DNA from 4 places in the Acidithrix sp. C25 genome. Region 2 is predicted to be linked to each of the others. Evidence: riboswitches for the same ligand, from Rfam matches in the RefSeq annotation. Region 2 holds a riboswitch; each other region holds the start of a gene.
The links. Region 2 has a riboswitch for cobalamin ahead of ACIDITHRIX25_RS85730 (purine-cytosine permease family protein). Riboswitches for the same ligand answer to the same signal wherever they lie in the genome.
Positions count from the first base shown of each region.

Region 1: it holds a riboswitch for cobalamin, as region 2 does, so the genes downstream of both, ACIDITHRIX25_RS000000103240 (purine-cytosine permease family protein) here and ACIDITHRIX25_RS85730 (purine-cytosine permease family protein) in region 2, are expected to answer to the same signal.
Region 3: it holds a riboswitch for cobalamin, as region 2 does, so the genes downstream of both, ACIDITHRIX25_RS94545 (bifunctional adenosylcobinamide kinase/adenosylcobinamide-phosphate guanylyltransferase) here and ACIDITHRIX25_RS85730 (purine-cytosine permease family protein) in region 2, are expected to answer to the same signal.
Region 4: it holds a riboswitch for cobalamin, as region 2 does, so the genes downstream of both, ACIDITHRIX25_RS77085 (bifunctional adenosylcobinamide kinase/adenosylcobinamide-phosphate guanylyltransferase) here and ACIDITHRIX25_RS85730 (purine-cytosine permease family protein) in region 2, are expected to answer to the same signal.

Region 1 is NZ_CAJHCI020000004.1:91,291-94,497, forward strand. It holds gene ACIDITHRIX25_RS000000103235 (hypothetical protein) at 1-540, shown strand, start outside; cobalamin riboswitch at 1,172-1,365, shown strand; gene ACIDITHRIX25_RS000000103240 (purine-cytosine permease family protein) at 1,404-2,870, shown strand.
Region 2 is NZ_CAJHCI020000008.1:91,113-94,319, forward strand. It holds gene ACIDITHRIX25_RS85725 (hypothetical protein) at 1-718, shown strand, start outside; cobalamin riboswitch at 1,350-1,543, shown strand; gene ACIDITHRIX25_RS85730 (purine-cytosine permease family protein) at 1,582-3,048, shown strand.
Region 3 is NZ_CAJHCI020000002.1:305,147-308,353, reverse strand. It holds gene ACIDITHRIX25_RS94555 (cobyrinic acid a,c-diamide synthase CobB) at 1-1,218, opposite strand, end outside; gene ACIDITHRIX25_RS94550 (cob(I)yrinic acid a,c-diamide adenosyltransferase) at 1,262-1,711, opposite strand; cobalamin riboswitch at 1,790-1,964, shown strand; gene ACIDITHRIX25_RS94545 (bifunctional adenosylcobinamide kinase/adenosylcobinamide-phosphate guanylyltransferase) at 1,999-2,514, shown strand; gene ACIDITHRIX25_RS94540 (adenosylcobinamide-GDP ribazoletransferase) at 2,537-3,207, shown strand, end outside.
Region 4 is NZ_CAJHCI020000010.1:304,746-307,952, reverse strand. It holds gene ACIDITHRIX25_RS77095 (cobyrinic acid a,c-diamide synthase CobB) at 1-817, opposite strand, end outside; gene ACIDITHRIX25_RS77090 (cob(I)yrinic acid a,c-diamide adenosyltransferase) at 861-1,310, opposite strand; cobalamin riboswitch at 1,389-1,563, shown strand; gene ACIDITHRIX25_RS77085 (bifunctional adenosylcobinamide kinase/adenosylcobinamide-phosphate guanylyltransferase) at 1,598-2,113, shown strand; gene ACIDITHRIX25_RS77080 (adenosylcobinamide-GDP ribazoletransferase) at 2,136-2,858, shown strand; gene ACIDITHRIX25_RS77075 (CobD/CbiB family cobalamin biosynthesis protein) at 2,980-3,207, shown strand, end outside.

The DNA of each region.
Region 1 (3,207 bases), on a different contig from region 2:
GGCGCACTAGGTTTTATAGACCGAGACAATTTAGACTGGGGGGACTTTGGCATTGCAGTTGGTGATATCAGCAGTGGCCAACGCCATCTTTCACGCTCGCTAGCGGCACGACACCTCTCCGACATCAATGATCGGCCCCTTCCCGGCAACTTTGAGCTCTCCCAAAGCTCGAAGCACTTACTTGAGGAACTCTTCGCCAAAGGCGACGAGGTTCTCAGGGCCATTCCCACCCAAGAGCTTGATGCCATAACAAGTCAAATTTGGTCAACGTGGTCGCGCCGTACGATCCGTTATCGGCTGAACCTTAGCAAGCGTTACCTTGAGCTTCTCCGTCGATTTCACGATGGTGCAAGCCCTGAAGCAATAGCCAAAGCTATGAATGTCTCGATCGGTACCGTCCATGCGGACCAAGATCGCATCAAAGCAGCCCTTCTTGCCACCTACGGAAAAGACTTAAGGCGAGAGGCTGCTTGTCGGCTCGTCTGGCAACTTGTCGACGGGCAACTGAGGTGGGGGGATAGAAGCGGTGAGTTAAAATGACATTGCAACTATCTGGATAATCCACTACTCCCTCCCCCAAACTAGATCAGCACTAAAAGAAGAAAAACTCTAGGGCAAAGATGTAAAACATTGCTCTGCCAATATCTAGCGACCAAACAAGAAGGTCACCTACCTAATCTTTAACCGTGGGGACCCGCCAGCACTACCGTAGAAATAGGCGACAGTACCGCTGACATAAGACTGCTCAAGGGGAATCTATTGGACTACTAGGTCTGTTACTTTTGACTAACTACCATGCAAACTTGCGAAGCCTCTGTGGGTTTCATCGCAATCAGGTTGCCTAAAGTAATAACTTCCCTCAGTTCAGCTATCTACCCGTTGCATTGAGGTCTAGATAAAAGAGTTAGACAGGCGCTGGCATGTCACCAATCCCGGCCTCAATAAATCCGTGGTACTAATCACGCCTTGGTGGAACCGTGAAACCCCCGATATCGCTTATATCAAAACCCACATAAGGCCCTTCGCTCAGACCAAGACAAAATAGTCAATTGGATACATTAGATCTTCAGGGTCAACGCCAAAAAGTCGTACTATCCAAAGCTTCAAGTCCCCAATAGATCAAATTACTGCCTTTAAAGATTTGCGCAAGCGCCTAGTGAATGGTATCGTCTCTACTACGTTGTCACGAGGTGCCCAAATCGGTCTTTGACCGAGGGAGAATCGGGAACTAGGTGAAACTCCTAGGCGGGCCCGCCACTGTAAACGGAGAGTCTATGTTCAATATGCCACTGAGAATTCCTCGGGAAGGCGAACAGTGACGTTTGATCCGCAAGCCAGGAGACCGGCCTCGATGATTTCGTAAACTACCCCTGGAAGCGGTAGTCAACCTTAAGGGTATAACTGTGTCACTTCTTTCGAGAGTAAAGACGTCACTAGAAAGTCAGCAGTTGTCAAAGACAACTCCAAACCAAAGATGGAAGCCCGAGACCTACGGTCTTGGAGCTATCTACGACCATGACCGAATCTCAAAACCTCGAGATCTGATCTGGATTTGGATGGCTGCGAACATCGGACTCGTTGCCGTCGTATACGGGGCAATAATGGCCGCAATGGCACTCGATCCCCTCCAAGCGATCATCCTCGCGATAATCGCGTCAATTGGATCATTCATTCCAGTTGGTCTACTGAGCATCTCGGGAAAACGTTACGGCGAACCCATGCTCGGCCTGTCCGTAAGAGTCTTCGGCAACAAATTCAACAAAGGACCCGCCTTCGCTAGTTGGCTCAGCCTATTGGGTTGGGAGACAATTACAGCAGTCATTGCGACCGAAGCCATCGAATCATTCCTTGGTAGCCACTCTTCTAGCCACAAAAATGAATTATCCATTCTGATCCTCACCGCCATAACAATTATCTCCTTATTAGCCAGTCGCCTAGGCCATAGAGCGATAGTCACTATTCAAAAGATCATTGCATGGATCTTCGGGTCAGCTACAGTCTTACTAATATTGGAAGTCGGTAACAAAACCGCCCTGGGCGTCTCTAATCAAGCGCATCCCGCGCCACTCACCTCAGTTTTGGCATCAGCCTCAATAATTGCAGCAAGTGGAGGGATTTCTTGGCTAAATGCAAGCGCTGACTATTCCCGATATCTTCGACGAACTGAACCTTCGTTTAAAGTAACGATTTACACAGCGCTGGGAGCTGGGATCCCATTTTCGATATTAATAATCTTTGGCTATCTGCTCGCCAAGTCGATTCCTTCGTTGGCTGGAAGTGAAAATCCAATACACGCTCTTGGCGTCTTACTTCCAACTTGGATGGTTGGCCCATATATCACACTGGCTATTGCTGGATTGATAGCCCAAATGATCCTTGGCCTTTATTCTTCGGGCCTAAGCCTACTGGCTCTTGGCATTCGGACCAAGCGCACCAAGACCGTGTTCGTTGATGCTGCTATAGTCGTCGCATTGGGAGCTTGGATTGTAACAAAACCAGGACCGATCCTTACAACCTTGGTGAGTCTGGTGGAACTCTTAGCTGTGCCAATTAGCTCATGGGCCGTCGTCTTTGCAATCGGAATCATTGCCGAAAATGGCTCCATGATCCAAAAAAGTGGTTTCATCAGTCGTTGGAATTCGTTCGTATCTTGGATTACAGGGACATTCGCAGGATTAGCATTGACCAACTCTTCGGTCTTTAGTGGCCCATTTGGCAATGGCACCATTGGAAAAGATAACTTAGGATTCGTAGTTGGCGCTATGGTAGCACTCGGGTTATATGTGACCGTAAGCACTTTGGATCGACACTTCAAAAAAGATAAAGAGCCCTTATCGGTTGTCGCCTTGACAAACGAAGCCCGACTCTGAACACCGAGCCGAGATAAAAAAGTCGAGTTAGAAAAAATCGAGTTAGAAAAAGTCAAGGCAATTGAGGTAAATGTGATCGGAATCCACATCAGACCTTCTCAGTCAAACATTTGGCCAAGGTTCTCTTGTCCCAAATAACCTCTATCAACTCTGGCTTCTTCTTCGGACAGGGACGTTTGGCAAGAAAAGTCAAATTCCAATTATCGTTTAACTCTCTGATTTGAAATGCAACTCTTCAATCTCAGCTTCCAAAAGTTCGAACCAATTGATAGCAAAAGCTAACTCGCAACCACCAGCATTAGTCATCCAGGTGGACCAAGATCCAAGGAGTAAATCA
Region 2 (3,207 bases):
GATTGAAGAGTCCGTTGACTATCCCGCCGAAATCGTCTGCTGCGACCTTGTTTTAAGTCGAGAAGGACGCGCGCTTCAAGGAGCCGCCGGCGTTGCTGAACTGGTTTCACAAGGTAGAAATATCCTAGCTCTTTCCAGTGTAGCTCGCGCCAACGAGGTGGGCGATGTTATCGGCGTTGGCGCACTAGGTTTTATAGACCGAGACAATTTAGACTGGGGGGACTTTGGCATTGCAGTTGGTGATATCAGCAGTGGCCAACGCCATCTTTCACGCTCGCTAGCGGCACGACACCTCTCCGACATCAATGATCGGCCCCTTCCCGGCAACTTTGAGCTCTCCCAAAGCTCGAAGCACTTACTTGAGGAACTCTTCGCCAAAGGCGACGAGGTTCTCAGGGCCATTCCCACCCAAGAGCTTGATGCCATAACAAGTCAAATTTGGTCAACGTGGTCGCGCCGTACGATCCGTTATCGGCTGAACCTTAGCAAGCGTTACCTTGAGCTTCTCCGTCGATTTCACGATGGTGCAAGCCCTGAAGCAATAGCCAAAGCTATGAATGTCTCGATCGGTACCGTCCATGCGGACCAAGATCGCATCAAAGCAGCCCTTCTTGCCACCTACGGAAAAGACTTAAGGCGAGAGGCTGCTTGTCGGCTCGTCTGGCAACTTGTCGACGGGCAACTGAGGTGGGGGGATAGAAGCGGTGAGTTAAAATGACATTGCAACTATCTGGATAATCCACTACTCCCTCCCCCAAACTAGATCAGCACTAAAAGAAGAAAAACTCTAGGGCAAAGATGTAAAACATTGCTCTGCCAATATCTAGCGACCAAACAAGAAGGTCACCTACCTAATCTTTAACCGTGGGGACCCGCCAGCACTACCGTAGAAATAGGCGACAGTACCGCTGACATAAGACTGCTCAAGGGGAATCTATTGGACTACTAGGTCTGTTACTTTTGACTAACTACCATGCAAACTTGCGAAGCCTCTGTGGGTTTCATCGCAATCAGGTTGCCTAAAGTAATAACTTCCCTCAGTTCAGCTATCTACCCGTTGCATTGAGGTCTAGATAAAAGAGTTAGACAGGCGCTGGCATGTCACCAATCCCGGCCTCAATAAATCCGTGGTACTAATCACGCCTTGGTGGAACCGTGAAACCCCCGATATCGCTTATATCAAAACCCACATAAGGCCCTTCGCTCAGACCAAGACAAAATAGTCAATTGGATACATTAGATCTTCAGGGTCAACGCCAAAAAGTCGTACTATCCAAAGCTTCAAGTCCCCAATAGATCAAATTACTGCCTTTAAAGATTTGCGCAAGCGCCTAGTGAATGGTATCGTCTCTACTACGTTGTCACGAGGTGCCCAAATCGGTCTTTGACCGAGGGAGAATCGGGAACTAGGTGAAACTCCTAGGCGGGCCCGCCACTGTAAACGGAGAGTCTATGTTCAATATGCCACTGAGAATTCCTCGGGAAGGCGAACAGTGACGTTTGATCCGCAAGCCAGGAGACCGGCCTCGATGATTTCGTAAACTACCCCTGGAAGCGGTAGTCAACCTTAAGGGTATAACTGTGTCACTTCTTTCGAGAGTAAAGACGTCACTAGAAAGTCAGCAGTTGTCAAAGACAACTCCAAACCAAAGATGGAAGCCCGAGACCTACGGTCTTGGAGCTATCTACGACCATGACCGAATCTCAAAACCTCGAGATCTGATCTGGATTTGGATGGCTGCGAACATCGGACTCGTTGCCGTCGTATACGGGGCAATAATGGCCGCAATGGCACTCGATCCCCTCCAAGCGATCATCCTCGCGATAATCGCGTCAATTGGATCATTCATTCCAGTTGGTCTACTGAGCATCTCGGGAAAACGTTACGGCGAACCCATGCTCGGCCTGTCCGTAAGAGTCTTCGGCAACAAATTCAACAAAGGACCCGCCTTCGCTAGTTGGCTCAGCCTATTGGGTTGGGAGACAATTACAGCAGTCATTGCGACCGAAGCCATCGAATCATTCCTTGGTAGCCACTCTTCTAGCCACAAAAATGAATTATCCATTCTGATCCTCACCGCCATAACAATTATCTCCTTATTAGCCAGTCGCCTAGGCCATAGAGCGATAGTCACTATTCAAAAGATCATTGCATGGATCTTCGGGTCAGCTACAGTCTTACTAATATTGGAAGTCGGTAACAAAACCGCCCTGGGCGTCTCTAATCAAGCGCATCCCGCGCCACTCACCTCAGTTTTGGCATCAGCCTCAATAATTGCAGCAAGTGGAGGGATTTCTTGGCTAAATGCAAGCGCTGACTATTCCCGATATCTTCGACGAACTGAACCTTCGTTTAAAGTAACGATTTACACAGCGCTGGGAGCTGGGATCCCATTTTCGATATTAATAATCTTTGGCTATCTGCTCGCCAAGTCGATTCCTTCGTTGGCTGGAAGTGAAAATCCAATACACGCTCTTGGCGTCTTACTTCCAACTTGGATGGTTGGCCCATATATCACACTGGCTATTGCTGGATTGATAGCCCAAATGATCCTTGGCCTTTATTCTTCGGGCCTAAGCCTACTGGCTCTTGGCATTCGGACCAAGCGCACCAAGACCGTGTTCGTTGATGCTGCTATAGTCGTCGCATTGGGAGCTTGGATTGTAACAAAACCAGGACCGATCCTTACAACCTTGGTGAGTCTGGTGGAACTCTTAGCTGTGCCAATTAGCTCATGGGCCGTCGTCTTTGCAATCGGAATCATTGCCGAAAATGGCTCCATGATCCAAAAAAGTGGTTTCATCAGTCGTTGGAATTCGTTCGTATCTTGGATTACAGGGACATTCGCAGGATTAGCATTGACCAACTCTTCGGTCTTTAGTGGCCCATTTGGCAATGGCACCATTGGAAAAGATAACTTAGGATTCGTAGTTGGCGCTATGGTAGCACTCGGGTTATATGTGACCGTAAGCACTTTGGATCGACACTTCAAAAAAGATAAAGAGCCCTTATCGGTTGTCGCCTTGACAAACGAAGCCCGACTCTGAACACCGAGCCGAGATAAAAAAGTCGAGTTAGAAAAAATCGAGTTAGAAAAAGTCAAGGCAATTGAGGTAAATGTGATCGGAATCCACATCAGACCTTCTCAGTCAAACATTTGGCCAAGGTTCTCTTGTCCCAAATAACCTCTATCAACTCTGGCTTCT
Region 3 (3,207 bases), on a different contig from region 2:
CGCTTTTTTGTAGCCTAGGGTTAGTTTTTTTGTCATCGCGCATTTGCAATCTAGGAGTCCGATTGACGGGATCTCGTCGATTGCTTGGGTGAGCCACATCAAACCACCGCATTCAGCCCATATCGGCATTCCATCGAGATGTCGTCTTTGAAGTTCCAAAGATAGGCCAGCGCTGTTTGTGATCTCTCTTGGGTAAAGTTGAGGAAATCCTCCAGAGGCTATGAGTCCAACTGCATCTTTAGGGAAGGCCTCTCTTGAGGGATCAAATGGAACGATTTGGCCGCCAGCTTCATTGATCAGGTCGATATTTTCTTGGTACATAAAGGAAAATGCCGCTCCTATGGTCATGGCAATCGGTAAGGGTTTTGACCTTGGGGCCAAATTCCTTGGCGCCGCTAAATGAGCACCAAGTGCTTTATCCTTGAGCCGAAGTTGGCTCGGTCGAGCCACTGACGTTGATTTCTCTAAGATCTCTTCGATGTTGATGGATTGGCTGAGGCGATCGGCTATTTGGTCGATTTGGGTCGCAACCATTTCTAAGCGCTCGAGGGCTGGTATAAGACCTAGGTGGCGCGATTCTAGATTCGGGAGCGAACCATAGGGAATATGCCCAAAGCATCTGATTCCCAGGTTGCTAAAGGCACCATCCATCAGCTGTTGATGGCGGGAACTCTTGGTCTTATTGACTATCACCCCAATTATATTGGAGTCGCCACTGGCCTTTCTTGCATGCTCGATAAATCCAGATGCTTGGGCCCCAATGGATTGAGACTGACCCCTGCCGTCTAGGACTAAGACTATCGGTAAGTTCAAGATTTTAGATATCTCGTAGGTTGAGTGGTGTGATCCTAACCTGGGGGGATCTCCTTTGATTGTTTTTTCGTCGATTCCTAGCTTGTCAGAGCCGTCGAAGAGTCCCATTACACCCTCTACGACAACGACGTCGTTGTCTTCGCATGCGCGATAAAAGGAGGTCGATACGCCATCTCTCCCCGTCATAAACGAATCCAAGTTGTAGCTTGGGCGTCCCGTTGCGATTTGATGATAAGAGGGGTCTATGAAATCTGGTCCAACTTTTGCAGCTCCGACTCGATAGCCAGCTTTTTTTAGTAAAGCCATTATTCCAATTGAGATAGATGTCTTGCCAACTCCTGATGCCGAACCAGCGATAAGGAATGATCTAAAGTCATTGTCTGGGATTTTTGTCTCCTGGGTCATTTTGATGAAGAATTAAATTGGCCGCAGTAATTTCGGGTCACCATCAAAACTCAATGCCTTTCTTTGCCCTGATTCCCTGGTCGTATGCGTGTTTGATCTTGCGCATTTCGGTAACAGTGTCGGCTATTTCTATCAACCCATCTGTTGCATCGCGTCCGGTGATGACAACATTTGTCTTTTTCGCGCGGTTTGTTATCGCTGAGATAACCTCATCTTCACGCACCCAATCGTACTTTATGGCGTAGGTAAGCTCGTCGAGAATTATCAGGTCGTAGTCGCCGCTGATAAGGAGGTCTCTAGCGACGCCAAAGGCGTGGCGTCCTTTAGCGGCGGTTTCATCAAGATCGGTCGATTCCCACGTGAAGCCATCCCCTAGGGTGTGCCACTCAATTCCCAGTGTGTCAGCAAGTTTTTTTTCACCGGTTTTGTATTTGCCTGACTTGATAAATTGAACGACAACTACTCGCCATCCACGCGCCCATCCACGTGACATGACTCCAAAAGCCGCCGAAGACTTTCCTTTTCCGTGACCTGTGTTTAGTAATACGATTGAATCTGCAATTCCCATACTTCTAAACGGTAGTATGAAATTGGAATTTCAGGGAAGTTGGGTGAAATGCCCGCGCTGTCCCGCAACTGTAACGTGGAGCATCGCACAGCAATGCCACGGATGAAAATCTCATCTGGAAGGTTGTGCGAAGGTGATGAAACGGAGCCAGGATACCTGATTTGACCTAAAAAATAGTTCGCGCCCATGGGGTCGCGAGATGCGAGGACATCTTGAAAGTAGATAAGGAACTGGTTGTATTCTTTGGAGGAACGCGATCAGGTAAGAGTGATATAGCCCAGAAGTGGATGGAGCGCTACGGTCAGCGCTGCACCTATGTCGCAACACTGGGCCAATCCAATGACATCAATGATCGTATTGCCAGGCACCAATCTCGGCGCGCCTATTGGATGTCAACTATTGAATTGGAGTCGGGAGATCAACTCGTCGATCTAATCGTCAATGCCACTAAACCACTTTTAATTGATTCAATAGGTACCTGGTTAGTGCGATACCAGGACTTTTGCGCTCCGATTGAGAGACTTTGTAGCGCTCTTGGAAATAGACATGTTCCAATCGTCGTAGTTGGGGAGGTCGTCGGTGCGGGCGTTCATCCTGAATCAACTACAACATTTGACTTTGTTGACAAGGTTGGTCTTTTGTCCGGTGAGATCTCCAACATAGCTGATCAAGCATTCTTAGTTGTCGCTAATCGTCTGATGTCTCTTGAGCTTCCATGGTGGAGCTGACCATCGGTCGTGATAGTTGACGATGAGAAGTTTTTTTGCATCACTTAGTTTTTTATCGATCTTTCCCACTCGAGGTCGCCTCTCCCGGGGATCACTTGCTGTGTTTCCGATAGTAGGGATGCTGCTTGGTTTGGTTATTGTGATCGTTTCTCTTTTGGTCCACCCATTTTTGGGTGTCATACCATTTGGTGGCGTCTTGGTTGGGGTAGATGTAGTTATAACCGGTGGGCTTCATTTGGATGGGGTGGCCGATTGTGGCGATGGTCTGATCGCGCCGTTGTCACGAGAAAAACGCCTCTTGGTGATGGCAGAGCCTCAAATCGGTGCCTTTGGTGCGATCACGGTCGGAACCGTACTTTTGCTTAGATTTTCATATCTGAGTTCATCTTTTGGCTTTGGCGCGTTGATCATTGGCGGTTATGGCCTCTCTAGGGCAATAATGGCTCTTTTGGTCATCTCCCAAAAGCCAGCTCGATCTAATTCGATGATTGGGGTCTTTGGTCTGACCAAGGAGTCAGAAACTAAATCGATAATGGCTGTTTTGATTGTAGAGGTCGTTGCAATTGTCGCCGTTATGACTCTTTTGGAAGGAGCAAGGCCGCTTGTTGGCATTGTTTTTGGCTCGCTGTTGGCTATTTTGGTTGTTTGGCGTGCGCGGTCTTGCCTAGGTGGAGTCACCGGTGATGTTCTTGG
Region 4 (3,207 bases), on a different contig from region 2:
GAGCACCAAGTGCTTTATCCTTGAGCCGAAGTTGGCTCGGTCGAGCCACTGACGTTGATTTCTCTAAGATCTCTTCGATGTTGATGGATTGGCTGAGGCGATCGGCTATTTGGTCGATTTGGGTCGCAACCATTTCTAAGCGCTCGAGGGCTGGTATAAGACCTAGGTGGCGCGATTCTAGATTCGGGAGCGAACCATAGGGAATATGCCCAAAGCATCTGATTCCCAGGTTGCTAAAGGCACCATCCATCAGCTGTTGATGGCGGGAACTCTTGGTCTTATTGACTATCACCCCAATTATATTGGAGTCGCCACTGGCCTTTCTTGCATGCTCGATAAATCCAGATGCTTGGGCCCCAATGGATTGAGACTGACCCCTGCCGTCTAGGACTAAGACTATCGGTAAGTTCAAGATTTTAGATATCTCGTAGGTTGAGTGGTGTGATCCTAACCTGGGGGGATCTCCTTTGATTGTTTTTTCGTCGATTCCTAGCTTGTCAGAGCCGTCGAAGAGTCCCATTACACCCTCTACGACAACGACGTCGTTGTCTTCGCATGCGCGATAAAAGGAGGTCGATACGCCATCTCTCCCCGTCATAAACGAATCCAAGTTGTAGCTTGGGCGTCCCGTTGCGATTTGATGATAAGAGGGGTCTATGAAATCTGGTCCAACTTTTGCAGCTCCGACTCGATAGCCAGCTTTTTTTAGTAAAGCCATTATTCCAATTGAGATAGATGTCTTGCCAACTCCTGATGCCGAACCAGCGATAAGGAATGATCTAAAGTCATTGTCTGGGATTTTTGTCTCCTGGGTCATTTTGATGAAGAATTAAATTGGCCGCAGTAATTTCGGGTCACCATCAAAACTCAATGCCTTTCTTTGCCCTGATTCCCTGGTCGTATGCGTGTTTGATCTTGCGCATTTCGGTAACAGTGTCGGCTATTTCTATCAACCCATCTGTTGCATCGCGTCCGGTGATGACAACATTTGTCTTTTTCGCGCGGTTTGTTATCGCTGAGATAACCTCATCTTCACGCACCCAATCGTACTTTATGGCGTAGGTAAGCTCGTCGAGAATTATCAGGTCGTAGTCGCCGCTGATAAGGAGGTCTCTAGCGACGCCAAAGGCGTGGCGTCCTTTAGCGGCGGTTTCATCAAGATCGGTCGATTCCCACGTGAAGCCATCCCCTAGGGTGTGCCACTCAATTCCCAGTGTGTCAGCAAGTTTTTTTTCACCGGTTTTGTATTTGCCTGACTTGATAAATTGAACGACAACTACTCGCCATCCACGCGCCCATCCACGTGACATGACTCCAAAAGCCGCCGAAGACTTTCCTTTTCCGTGACCTGTGTTTAGTAATACGATTGAATCTGCAATTCCCATACTTCTAAACGGTAGTATGAAATTGGAATTTCAGGGAAGTTGGGTGAAATGCCCGCGCTGTCCCGCAACTGTAACGTGGAGCATCGCACAGCAATGCCACGGATGAAAATCTCATCTGGAAGGTTGTGCGAAGGTGATGAAACGGAGCCAGGATACCTGATTTGACCTAAAAAATAGTTCGCGCCCATGGGGTCGCGAGATGCGAGGACATCTTGAAAGTAGATAAGGAACTGGTTGTATTCTTTGGAGGAACGCGATCAGGTAAGAGTGATATAGCCCAGAAGTGGATGGAGCGCTACGGTCAGCGCTGCACCTATGTCGCAACACTGGGCCAATCCAATGACATCAATGATCGTATTGCCAGGCACCAATCTCGGCGCGCCTATTGGATGTCAACTATTGAATTGGAGTCGGGAGATCAACTCGTCGATCTAATCGTCAATGCCACTAAACCACTTTTAATTGATTCAATAGGTACCTGGTTAGTGCGATACCAGGACTTTTGCGCTCCGATTGAGAGACTTTGTAGCGCTCTTGGAAATAGACATGTTCCAATCGTCGTAGTTGGGGAGGTCGTCGGTGCGGGCGTTCATCCTGAATCAACTACAACATTTGACTTTGTTGACAAGGTTGGTCTTTTGTCCGGTGAGATCTCCAACATAGCTGATCAAGCATTCTTAGTTGTCGCTAATCGTCTGATGTCTCTTGAGCTTCCATGGTGGAGCTGACCATCGGTCGTGATAGTTGACGATGAGAAGTTTTTTTGCATCACTTAGTTTTTTATCGATCTTTCCCACTCGAGGTCGCCTCTCCCGGGGATCACTTGCTGTGTTTCCGATAGTAGGGATGCTGCTTGGTTTGGTTATTGTGATCGTTTCTCTTTTGGTCCACCCATTTTTGGGTGTCATACCATTTGGTGGCGTCTTGGTTGGGGTAGATGTAGTTATAACCGGTGGGCTTCATTTGGATGGGGTGGCCGATTGTGGCGATGGTCTGATCGCGCCGTTGTCACGAGAAAAACGCCTCTTGGTGATGGCAGAGCCTCAAATCGGTGCCTTTGGTGCGATCACGGTCGGAACCGTACTTTTGCTTAGATTTTCATATCTGAGTTCATCTTTTGGCTTTGGCGCGTTGATCATTGGCGGTTATGGCCTCTCTAGGGCAATAATGGCTCTTTTGGTCATCTCCCAAAAGCCAGCTCGATCTAATTCGATGATTGGGGTCTTTGGTCTGACCAAGGAGTCAGAAACTAAATCGATAATGGCTGTTTTGATTGTAGAGGTCGTTGCAATTGTCGCCGTTATGACTCTTTTGGAAGGAGCAAGGCCGCTTGTTGGCATTGTTTTTGGCTCGCTGTTGGCTATTTTGGTTGTTTGGCGTGCGCGGTCTTGCCTAGGTGGAGTCACCGGTGATGTTCTTGGGGCTGCCGGGGTCGCCTTTGAGGTTGGATTTTTCCTAAGCGCTATTCGGTAGATTGGCGTCGTTAGTGGCTCCTCGCTGTTCGTTTGTCGCTTAATTTTTTGAGGATTTGTTGATTGTTTGAATCAGGTTGCGCCGTTTAGTCGTGGCCTAGGGGTTTGAGTTGGGATTTACGATGGTTTTTTATGCGAGACAGAAGAAGAAAATGGCCAAGGGCCTACGCATTAGGGTTGGAGCAAACTCTAGTGTTTCAAGGGCAATGGGAATAGTGGGTGGTTACCTTTTAGATTCCACAATTGGTGAATTGCCATCCCCAATTCATCCTTTGGTGCACTATGGTAGATACGCCAATTTTGCGCAAGAGATCTTTTGGAGCGACACCAAGGCGGGGGGCCTTCGTTAT